DNA from 2 places in the Streptomyces sp. URMC 124 genome. Region 2 is predicted to be linked to the other one. Evidence: riboswitches for the same ligand, from Rfam matches in the RefSeq annotation. Region 2 holds a riboswitch; the other holds the start of a gene.
What was found. A riboswitch is a leader RNA that binds a small molecule or an ion and turns the genes downstream of it on or off. The one in region 2 is predicted to bind thiamine pyrophosphate.
Positions count from the first base shown of each region.

Region 1 (5,308 bases), on a different contig from region 2:
CCGTCCGGGCCGTCGAAGGAGCGCAGCACGAGGACCACGAGCGGGGCGAGGATGAGCACGGCGACGACGGCCAGGACGGACGCCAGGAACGCCCACTCGGCCGCGCCCCGCGGGCGCCGCGCCGTGCGCGCCGGGTCGACCAGCCGCAAGGTCGCCTCACGTCGCCGCACCGTCCACGCGTGCACGGCCAGCAGTGCGGCGACGGCGGCGAACTGCACCAGCGTCAGGACGGCAGCGGTCGGCAGGTCGAGCATCTGGGCGGTCTGCTGGTAGATCTCGACTTCCAGCGTGGCGTAGCGGGGACCGCCGAGGATCTGCACGACGCCGAAGGAGGTGAAGGTGAAGAGGAAGACCATGAGGGCCGCGGCGGCCACGGCCGGCGCCAGCGCCGGCAGCGTGACCCGCCTCCAGGCCGCGAAGCGCCCCGCGCCCAGCACCCTGGCCGCCTCCTCCTGGCGCGGGTCGAGCTGGGCCCACAGGCCGCCCACGGTGCGGACGACCACGGCGTAGTTGAAGAACACGTGGGCGATCAGGATCGCCCAGACGGTGGTGTCGAGACGCACCCCGCACCACTCGTCCAGCAGCCCCCCGCGCCCGAGCAGCGCCAGGAAGGCCGAGCCGACGACGACGGTCGGCAGGACGAAGGGCACGGTCACCACGGCGCGCAGCGTGCGCTTGCCGGGGAAGTCGAACCGCGCGAAGGCGTACGCCCCGGGCAGGGCGAGGGCAAGCGTGAGGGCGGTGGAGGCGGCCGCCTGCCAGGTGGTGAACCACAGCACGTGGCCGATCGCCGGGTCGGTCACGACCTCGCCGATGCGGCCGAACTGCCACTGTCCGCCCTCCTTCAGCCCCCGGGAGACGATCGCCGCGACGGGATAGGCGAAGAACACCGCGAAGAAGGCGAGCGGCAGGGCCATGAGGCCGAGCCGCAGTGCTGTCCGCCGCCCGGCCCCACCGGGGCCTCGTGCGGGGCCCCGTGCAGGGGCCCCGGGCTCTACTTCAGGACGAGCGAGGACCATGCCTTGACCCACTGCTCGCGGTTCTTGGCGATCTTCTCGGGGGCCATGGTGCCGGGCTCGTTCACCTGCGCGCCGTACTTGGTGAACAGCTCGGGCAGCTTGGCGTCCTGGTTGGCGGGCTTGACGAACATCTGCAGCGGCATGTCCTCCTGGAACGTACGGCTCAGCAGGAAGTCGATCAGGGCCTTGCCGCCCTCGGTGTTCTTCGCGCCCTTCAGCAGCCCGGCGAACTCCGTCTGCTGGAAGCAGGTGCCCGTGGCCACACCGGTCGGGCCCTCCGCGGGCTGCGGCTTCACGCCGAGGACCTCTGCCGGCGGGCTGGAGGCGTAGGAGACGACGAGGGGCTTGTCGCCCTTGGCCTTCTTGCCGCCCGCGGAGCCGGAGAAGCGCTCGTTGTAGGCCTGCTCCCAGCCGTCGACGACCTCTACGCCGTTGTCCTTGAGCTTCTTCCAGTAGTCCTGCCATCCGTCGTCGCCGTACTTGGCGATCGTGGCGAGCTGAAAGGCGAGGCCCGGGGAGGACGTGGCGACGTTCTCGGTGACGAGCAGGTTCTTGTACTCGGGCTTGATCAGGTCGTCCAGGGACTGCGGCGGGGCCAGCTTGTGGCCGGCGAAGTACGCGCGGTCGTAGTTGACGCAGATGTCACCGGTGTCGATGGGCGTGACCCGGTGCTCGCCGGCGTCGGCCTGCAGCTTCCTCGGGACGCGGTCCAGGCCCTTGGCCTCGTACGGCGCGAAGATGCCGTTGTCGAGCGCACGGGAGAGCAAGGTGTTGTCGACGCCGAAGAAGACGTCGCCCTGCGGGTGGCTCTTGGAGAGGATGGCCTGGTTGACGGCCTGGCCGGCGTCGCCGCCCTTGAGGACCTTGACCTTGTAACCGGTCTGCTGGGTGAACTGCTTCAGCACCTCGTCGGACGCCGCGAAGGAGTTGTGCGAGACCAGGGTGACGGTCTTGTCCTTGCCTTCGGACGTGTCCGAGCTCCCGGAGCCGTCCGAGCCGCCGCACGCGGCCAGGGCCGGAAGGGCGAGCATGCCGGCGGCAACTGCGCCGATGGCACGCCGCAGGTTGGTGTTCATGATCGAGCTGACTCCCTACGCCGGTATGACCCGGATCAGGTCCGAGGGTCTGCGGGCCGTGCCGCACTCTCAGCGCCCCCTGGGCGCTCCCCTGTCGGATTGTTCATTTGTGCGAGGGCACCGTATCAGTGCCCTCGCCATGGATCGGCGTCTGACCTGGGGCCCTGGCTCAGCGCTCGGCTGCTGCCAGCTGCCCGCAGGCGCCGTCGATCTCCTGGCCACGTGTGTCGCGGACGGTGACGGGCACCCCGTGCGAGGCAATCGCCGCGACGAAGGCACGCTCGTCCTCGGGGCGCGAGGCCGTCCACTTCGACCCCGGGGTGGGGTTGAGCGGAATGAGGTTGACGTGCACGCGCTTGCCCTTGAGGAGGCGGCCCAGGAGGTCGCCGCGCCATGCCTGGTCGTTGATGTCACGGATCAGGGCGTACTCGATGGAGACCCGGCGGCCGGACTTCTCCGCGTACTCCCACGCGGCATCGAGGACCTCGCGGACCTTCCAGCGCGTGTTGACCGGCACCAGGGTGTCGCGCAGCTCGTCGTCCGGGGCGTGCAGGGAGACGGCCAGACGGCATTTGAAGCCCTCGTCGGCGAAGCGCAGCATCGCCGGGACCAGGCCCACCGTGGAGACCGTGATGCCGCGCTGGGAGAGCCCCAGGCCGTCCGGCTCGGGATCCGTGAGGCGGCGGATGGCGCCGACGACCCGCTTGTAGTTGGCCAGCGGCTCGCCCATACCCATGAAGACGATGTTGGACAGCCGCGCGGGGCCTCCGGGGACCTCTCCGTCGCGCAGCGCCCGCATGCCGTCCACGATCTGGTGGACAATCTCGGCCGTCGACAGATTGCGGTCCAGGCCGGCCTGGCCGGTGGCGCAGAACGGGCAGTTCATGCCGCAGCCCGCCTGCGAGCTGATGCACATGGTGACGCGGTCCGGATAGCGCATCAGCACCGACTCCACCAGCTTGCCGTCGTGGAGCCGCCAGAGGGTCTTCCGGGTGGTGTCGTCGTCGCACGAGATGTGACGTACGACGCTCATGAGCTCCGGCAGCAGCTCGGCGGCGAGCTTCTCGCGCGCCGCCGCCGGGATGTCGGTCCACGCGGCGGGATCGTGCGCGTACCGGGCGAAGTAGTGCTGCGAGAGCTGCTTGGCCCGGAACGGCTTCTCACCGATCGCGGAGACGGCCTCGCGCCGCTCGGCGGGCGAGAGGTCGGCAAGGTGCCGCGGGGGCAGCTTGGCGCCGCGGGGGGCGACGAACGTCAGTTCTCCAGGCGCGGGGGCCATGAGCAAAAACTCCTCATTGACGACGGCGGATGACCTCCGCAATCGCGGAGCCAGCGGCAGGACGAAGCCGGAACCCGGAGATCTCACAGGGGCACCCCCGCAGGCGCGGGGCCGGAAAAGGGCCCGCTGCACGGCAGCGAGCCCTTCCAGGGTACCTGGCCCGGCTCAGGAGCCGACGAAGACGACCATGAGGAGCCACACCACCGGCGCGGTCGGCAGGAGCGAGTCCAGCCGGTCCATGATGCCGCCGTGCCCCGGCAGCAGGGCGCCCATGTCCTTGATGCCGAGATCCCTCTTGATCATGGACTCGCCGAGGTCTCCCAGCGTGGCGCTGATGGCGACGGCGAGGCCGAGGAGCAGCCCCTCCCACCACGCACCCCCGTCGATCAGGAACTGCATGCACAGGGCGCCGGCGACCATCGCGAAGGCGACCGCCCCGAGCAGCCCCTCGCGCGTCTTGCCGGGGCTGATGCGCGGGGCCAGCTTCCGCTTGCCGAACTTCCAGCCCACCGCGTACGCACCCGTGTCGCTGACCACGGTCAGGATCAGGAAGGTGAGCACCCGCCACGCGCCGTCTCCGGCGGCGAGCATGAGGGCCACGAAAGTGGCCAGGAAGGGCACGTAGAAGGCCGCGAAGATGCCGGCCGTGACGTCCTTGAGGTAGTCGTCCGGCGACTCCGTCATCCGCCACACGAGGACGGCCAGGGCCGTGAAGGCCACGGCCACCCACGCGCCCTCGGCACCGCTGGCGTAACCGGCGATGACCATGGCGGCTCCGCCGACCGCGAGCGGCACCAGCGGGGCGCGGATCGCCTTGCGCTCGGCGAGGCGGGAGGTCAGCTCCCACAGCCCGACCACGACGGCGATCACGATCACGCCGAGGAAGACGGGCTTGTAGATGAACAGGGAGGCGAGGATGACCGCACCGAGGCCCACGCCGACCCCTATCGCCGCCCGCAGGTCACGGCCGGCGCTCTTCTTTCCTGCCTTCGGCGGCTCGGGGGAGGCAGGCACCGGGGCGGGGTCCTGGGGCCTGATGTCGGGCTCCTGTTCATCGCGGAACAGGGGGCCGCGAAGATGAGCGGCCCCCTGGTCACGGTCGTCCTGGTCTCCGCCTGAGGGGGGCACGATGGGCATGGGGCGAGTCTGCGCCGCGACGCCCGCCTCGTGCACAGGACCCGCCGAACGGGCCGCAGTGGACGGCCCCCGGTCGGTGGACCCCCGGTATCCGGCGCTCGGCGGGGTCCCCCAGGATGTCTCGTTCATCAGACCTCGAGGAGCTCGGCTTCCTTGTGCTTGAGCAGCTCGTCCACCTGCGCGACGTACTTCGCGGTGGTGTCGTCGAGCTCCTTCTCCGCGCGGCGCACGTCGTCCTCGCCGGACTCCTTGTCCTTGACGAGCTTGTCCAGGAGGTCCTTGGCCTTGCGGCGGACGGAGCGGATCGAGACCTTGGCGTCCTCGCCCTTGCCCCGGGCCACCTTGATGAACTCCCGGCGGCGCTCCTCCGTCAGCTCCGGGAAGGTCACCCGGATGATGTTGCCGTCGTTGCTCGGGTTGACACCGAGGTCGGAGTCGCGGATCGCCTGCTCGATGTTGCGCAGCGCGCTCTTGTCGAACGGGGTGACCACGGCCATGCGCGGCTCGGGCACCGAGAAGGACGCCAGCTGGTTGATGGGCGTCAGCGCACCGTAGTAGTCCGCCACGATCTTGTTGAACATCGCCGGGTGCGCACGCCCGGTGCGGATCGCCGCGAAGTCCTCCTTGGCGACCACAACGGCCTTGTCCATCTTCTCCTCGGCCTCGAGGAGGATCTCTTCGATCACCACTTGCTCCTGGTGTTATCAGTAAGCAGAGCCTCGCCCCTGCGCGCGTCTTCTCCTGCACGGTGTCCGACCGGCAGGCAGTTGTCCATCCCCGTGCCGAGGTCTTCCCAC
Region 1 covers NZ_JBPQTS010000012.1:49,019-54,326, reverse strand. The annotation lists gene ACSNOG_RS04520 (ABC transporter permease) at 1-1,019, opposite strand, end outside; gene ACSNOG_RS04515 (thiamine ABC transporter substrate-binding protein) at 995-2,095, opposite strand; TPP riboswitch at 2,091-2,198, opposite strand; gene rlmN (23S rRNA (adenine(2503)-C(2))-methyltransferase RlmN) at 2,265-3,374, opposite strand; gene ACSNOG_RS04505 (phosphatidate cytidylyltransferase) at 3,540-4,640, opposite strand; gene frr (ribosome recycling factor) at 4,640-5,197, opposite strand.
Region 1: another riboswitch for thiamine pyrophosphate. It lies ahead of ACSNOG_RS04515 (thiamine ABC transporter substrate-binding protein); the one in region 2 lies ahead of thiO (glycine oxidase ThiO).

Region 2 (5,308 bases):
AGCGCGCGGGCGGTGGCGGACATCGGGTGGTTCCCCCCGGGTCGGCGGTGTGCGGGCGGGGGCGTGCTCCGCCCGCACACCGGACGGTTGTGACGGGCGCGACCGGCGCGCCCGTATGAGGATCGGGCCCGGAAACGGACCGGGCCCTCAGGCGGATCTGCGGCTCGGGCGGCTCAGACGGCGAGCGCCTGGGCGCGCCGCTTCACCTCCGTGCCGCGGTTCTCCCGCAGCGCGTCCGCCGGGGTGCCCGGCAGGGAGGGGTCGGCGGTGAACAGCCACTCGAGCATTTCCTCGTCGGTGAAGCCGTCGTCCCGCAGCAGCGTCAGGGTGCCTGCCAGGCCCTTGACGACCTTGCCCTCGCCGATGAAGGCGGCGGGCACCATGAGCACCCGGTTCTCACCGCGGCGCACGGCGATCAGCTGGCCCTCCTTCACCAGCTGCCGCACGCGCGTCACCTCCACGCCGAGCTCCTCGGCGATGTCGGGAAGGTTGAGCCAGGCGGGAACAAGCGCGTCGATCTTTGCGTCAATCTCGGTCACGGGACAAGCCTGCCATCTGCCGCTGACAGCCGGTAGCCGGGTTGACCCGACCCGGGCGCGTCACAGTGCCGCGGCCTTCAGCGGCACGGACGCGTCGGCGGCCTTGGCGCGGTCGAGGCGGGTGCCCTTCTCGATGAGCTTGCGGCCCTGCGCCAGGTCCCTGGGGCGGCCGACGGCCAGCAGGGCGACCAGGACGCCGTCGCGCAGCCAGCACACGCTCCAGGCGGAGCTCGCCGGGTCGCCGCGCCACAGCAGCTCGTCGGCGCCGGCGTGGTGGCCCGCGTACTGCACGAACCGCCCGAACTGCTCGGACCAGAAGTACGGCACCGGGTCGTAGGCGGGGCCCTCTGCCGGGCCGAGCACGATGTTCGCCGCGACGGTCCGCGGGCCCTGCATGGCGTTGTCCCAGTGGTGCACCAGCAGCCGCTCGCCGTAGCGGGCGGAGGGGAACGACGCGCAGTCGCCGACCGCGTAGACGCCCGGCAGCGAGGTGCGCAGCCGTTCGTCGGCGAGGACGGCGCGGTCCGCGCCGAGCGCGATGCCGGAGCTCTCCAGCCAGCCGGTCGCGGCGCGCGCCCCGACCCCGACGACCACGGCGCCGGCCGGCAGGCGGGTGCCGTCGGCCAGCACGACCGCGTCGTCCTCCACGGCGGTCACCCGCGCGCCGAGCACCAGCCGGGCGCCGCTCTCGGCGTACCAGGGGGCGATCCGGGCGGCGACCTCGGCGGGCATCGCGCCGGCGAGGACCCGGTCCGCGGCCTCCACCACGGTCACCTCGCAGCCCGCCTCCCGGGCGGCCGTGGCGACCTCGGCGCCGATCCAGCCCGCGCCGACGGCCACGACGTCGTGCTGCGCGGCCAGGACCGGCCGCAGCCGCACGGCGTCGTCGAGGGTGCGCAGCAGGTGGACGTTCGGCAGGTCCTCGCTGCCGGGCAGCCGGACGGGCTCGGCGCCGGTGGCGATGACCAGGACGTCGTAGGGCACCGGCCCCGAGGCGGTCTCCACCAGGCGCTCGGCCGGGCGCAGGCCGGTGGCCTCCCGCCCGAGCTGCAGGTCTGTCCCGAGCAGGGCGAAGTCCACCTCGAACGCGGAGCCGTCGGCCTTGCCCAGCAGGACGGCCTTGGAGAGCGGAGGCCTGTCGTACGGCGGGTGCGGCTCGGCGCCCAGCACGGTGACGGTGCCGGCCCAGCCGAGCTCGCGCAGGGCGACCGCGGTCTGCACGCCGGCCATTCCGGCACCCACGATGACGACGCGCCGCTCACTGGCGGCAAGTGGCTCTTCCCGGTGCTCGCTCACCCGATCACTGTAGGCCGAGGCCCGCACGCGCGGCCCTCCGGGCGCCCGGCAGGCCCTCGCCCCGGGTTCGCGCCGCGTACTAGGGTGGCCGGTGCACGCACTCGCGGGAGCCCGGACGACCGGGCTGAGAGGGAGGCTGGACGGCCTCCGACCGTACGAACCTGATCCGGGTCATGCCGGCGAAGGGAGGGGCTGGACACCTCATGGCCGCGTCGACGACCACACCGACCGCGCCGACCCCGTCCGCCTGCGACGTCCTCGTCGTGGGCGGCGGGCTCATCGGGCTCGTCACCGCCTGGCGCGCCGCACAGCGCGGACTGCGCACCGCCGTCGCCGATCCCGCACCGGGCGGCGGCGCGGCGCGCGTCGCCGCCGGGATGCTGGCCGCGGTGACCGAGCTGCACTACGGCGAGGAAGCGCTGCTCGCCCTCAACCTGGCCTCCGCGCGCCGCTATCCGCACTTCACGGCCGAGCTGGAGGAGGCGAGCGGTCTCGCCACCGGCTACCGCACCTGCGGCACGCTCGCCGTCGCCCTCGACGCCGACGACCGCGAGCACCTGCGCGAACTGCACGCCCTGCAGCAGCGCTGCGGCCTGGACTCGCAGTGGCTCACGGGCCGCGAGTGCCGCCGCCTGGAGCCGATGCTCGCGCCCGGCGTACGCGGGGGGCTGCGCGTCGACGAGGACCACCAGACCGATCCCCGCAGGCTCGCGCGGGCGCTGCTCACGGCCTGCGAGCGGGCCGGGGTCGCCTTCCACCGCGCCGGGGCCGCACGGCTGCTGCTCGCCGGGGACCGCGCCGCCGGCGCCGAGCTCGCGGACGGCAGCCGCATCGCCGCGGACCAGGTGGTGCTGGCCGCGGGCAGCCGCAGCGGGACGCTCGCTGGCGTCCCTGCCGAGGTCCTGCCGCCCGTGCGCCCGGTCAAGGGCCAGGTGCTGCGGCTGCGCGTCCCGGACGCGTACGCGCCCTTCCTCTCGCGCACCGTGCGGGCGGTCGTCCGCGGCGGCCCCGTGTACCTGGTGCCGCGCGAGAACGGCGAGCTCGTCCTCGGCGCGACCACCGAAGAGCTCGGCTGGGACACCACCGTCACCGCCGGCGGCGTCTACGAGCTGCTGCGCGACGCCCACGAGCTCGTGCCCGGCATCACCGAACTGCCCCTGGTGGAGACCTCCGCCGGGCTGCGCCCCGGCTCCCCCGACAACGCCCCCCTCCTCGGCCCGACCGCCCTGCCCGGGCTGCACGCCGCAACCGGCCACCACCGCAACGGCGTCCTCCTCACCCCGCTGACCGGCGACGTCATGGCCGAGGTGCTGACCACCGGGCGCCTCCCCGAGGAGGCCCGCCCCTTCACCCCCCGACGCTTCTCGAACGCGCTGCAGGAGCTGCCCGTATGAACCCCAGCGACCCCACTGACACCCCCGAGGCCCACATGGGCATCAGCGTCAACGGCGAGCACCGCGAGGTGCCCCACGGCCTGACCCTCGACACCCTCGTGGCGAGCATGACCACCGCGCCCGGCGGCGTGGCCGCCGCCGTCAACGAGGCCGTCGTGCCGCGCGGCCAGTGGCCCGCCACGCGGCTCGGCGCCGGCGACCGCATCGAGGTCCTCACCGCAGTGCAGGGGGGCTGATCAGCTCTGATGGCGGACGACCTGCTCACCATCGCCGGCACCACCTTCGGCTCCCGGCTGATCATGGGCACCGGCGGGGCGCCCAGCCTCGACGTCATGGAGCGCGCCCTGCTCGCCTCCGGCACCGAGCTGACCACCGTCGCGATGCGCCGCCTGGACGCGAGCGTCCGCGGCTCCGTGCTGTCCGTGCTGGAGCGGCACTCCATCCGGGTGCTGCCGAACACGGCCGGCTGCTACACGGCCGGCGAGGCCGTGCTGACGGCCCGGCTGGCCCGGGAGGCGCTCGGCACGGACTGGGTCAAGCTCGAAGTGATAGCCGACGAGCGCACGCTGCTGCCCGACCCCGTCGAGCTGCTGGACGCCGCGGAGATCCTCGTGGACGACGGCTTCACGGTGCTGCCGTACACCAGCGACGACCCGGTCCTCGCCCGCAAGCTGGAGGACGTCGGCTGCGCGGCGATCATGCCGCTGGGCTCGCCCATCGGCTCCGGCCTCGGCATCCGCAACCCGCACAACTTCCAGCTGATCACCGAGCGGGCCGGGGTCCCCGTGATCCTCGACGCGGGCGCCGGCACGGCCTCCGACGCGGCGCTCGCCATGGAGCTGGGCTGCGCCGCCGTGATGCTCGCCTCCGCGGTGACCCGCGCGCAGGAGCCGGTGCTGATGGCGGAGGCGATGCGGCACGCCGTGGAGGCGGGGCGGCTGGCGTACCGGGCGGGGCGGATCCCGCGGCGGCACTTCGCCGAGGCGTCGTCTCCTGCGGAGGGCCTGGCACGTCTCGATCCGGAGCGGCCCGAGTTCGCTCAGTAGCAGGGGCTGCCCGGTCGGGGCCTGGTCCCCACCCCTTTTAGACTCGTCGCGTGGATACGACGCTAGGGGACCCGTTGGTCGGGCACACGCTCGACGGCCGCTACCGGGTCGAGGCCCGCATCGCCGTGGGCGGCATGGCCACGGTCTACCGCGCCCTCGACACCCGGCTGGACCGGGTGCTCGCGGTCAAGGTGATGCACCCGGGCCTGGCCGCCGACACCGCGTTCGTCGAGCGCTTCATCCGCGAGGCCAAGTCGGTGGCGCGCCTGGACCACGCCAACGTGGTGGGGGTCTACGACCAGGGCACCGACGGCCCGTACGTCTATCTGGCGATGGAGTACGTGCCCGGGTGCACCCTGCGCGACGTGCTGCGCGAGCGCGGGGCCCTGCAGCCCCGCGCCGCCCTCGACATCCTGGAGCCGGTGCTGGCCGCGCTGGGTGCGGCCCACCTGGCGGGCCTGGTGCACCGCGACATGAAGCCCGAGAACGTGCTGATCGGCGACGACGGCCGGGTGAAGGTCGCCGACTTCGGCCTCGTCCGGGCGGTGGACACCAACACCACGGCATCCACCGGATCCGTCCTCGGCACCGTGTCGTACCTGGCCCCCGAGCAGCTGGAGCACGGCACCGCCGATCCGCGCGTGGACGTCTACGCGTGCGGCGTCGTCCTCTACGAAATGCTGACGGGTGCCAAGCCGCACACCGGGAGCACCCCGGCCCAGGTCCTCTACCAGCACCTGAACACGGACGTCCCGGCGCCGTCGGCGGCCGTGCCGGGCCTGGCCGCGGCTCTGGACGGCCTCGTCGCCGACGCCACGGCCCGGGACCCGCAGGCGCGCCCGGCGGACGCCGTCGCGCTGCTCGGCCTGGCCCGGGGGGCGCGCGCGGAGCTGAGCGACGAGCAGCTGGACGCGGTGCCCCCGCAGGCGCTCGGCGGCGCGGCCGCGGGCCGCGCGACGGGCCCGGAGGACCGTACGAGCGTGCTGCCCCGGCCGGCCGCGCGGCCGCTGCCCGCGGAGGAGGGCGAGCTCAA
Region 2 covers NZ_JBPQTS010000144.1:41-5,348, reverse strand. The annotation lists gene thiE (thiamine phosphate synthase) at 1-23, opposite strand, end outside; gene ACSNOG_RS25365 (Rv2175c family DNA-binding protein) at 174-539, opposite strand; gene ACSNOG_RS25360 (NAD(P)/FAD-dependent oxidoreductase) at 600-1,769, opposite strand; TPP riboswitch at 1,929-2,040, shown strand; gene thiO (glycine oxidase ThiO) at 2,039-3,229, shown strand; gene thiS (sulfur carrier protein ThiS) at 3,265-3,465, shown strand; gene ACSNOG_RS25345 (thiazole synthase) at 3,475-4,275, shown strand; partial or broken gene ACSNOG_RS25340 (protein kinase domain-containing protein) at 4,326-5,308, shown strand, end outside.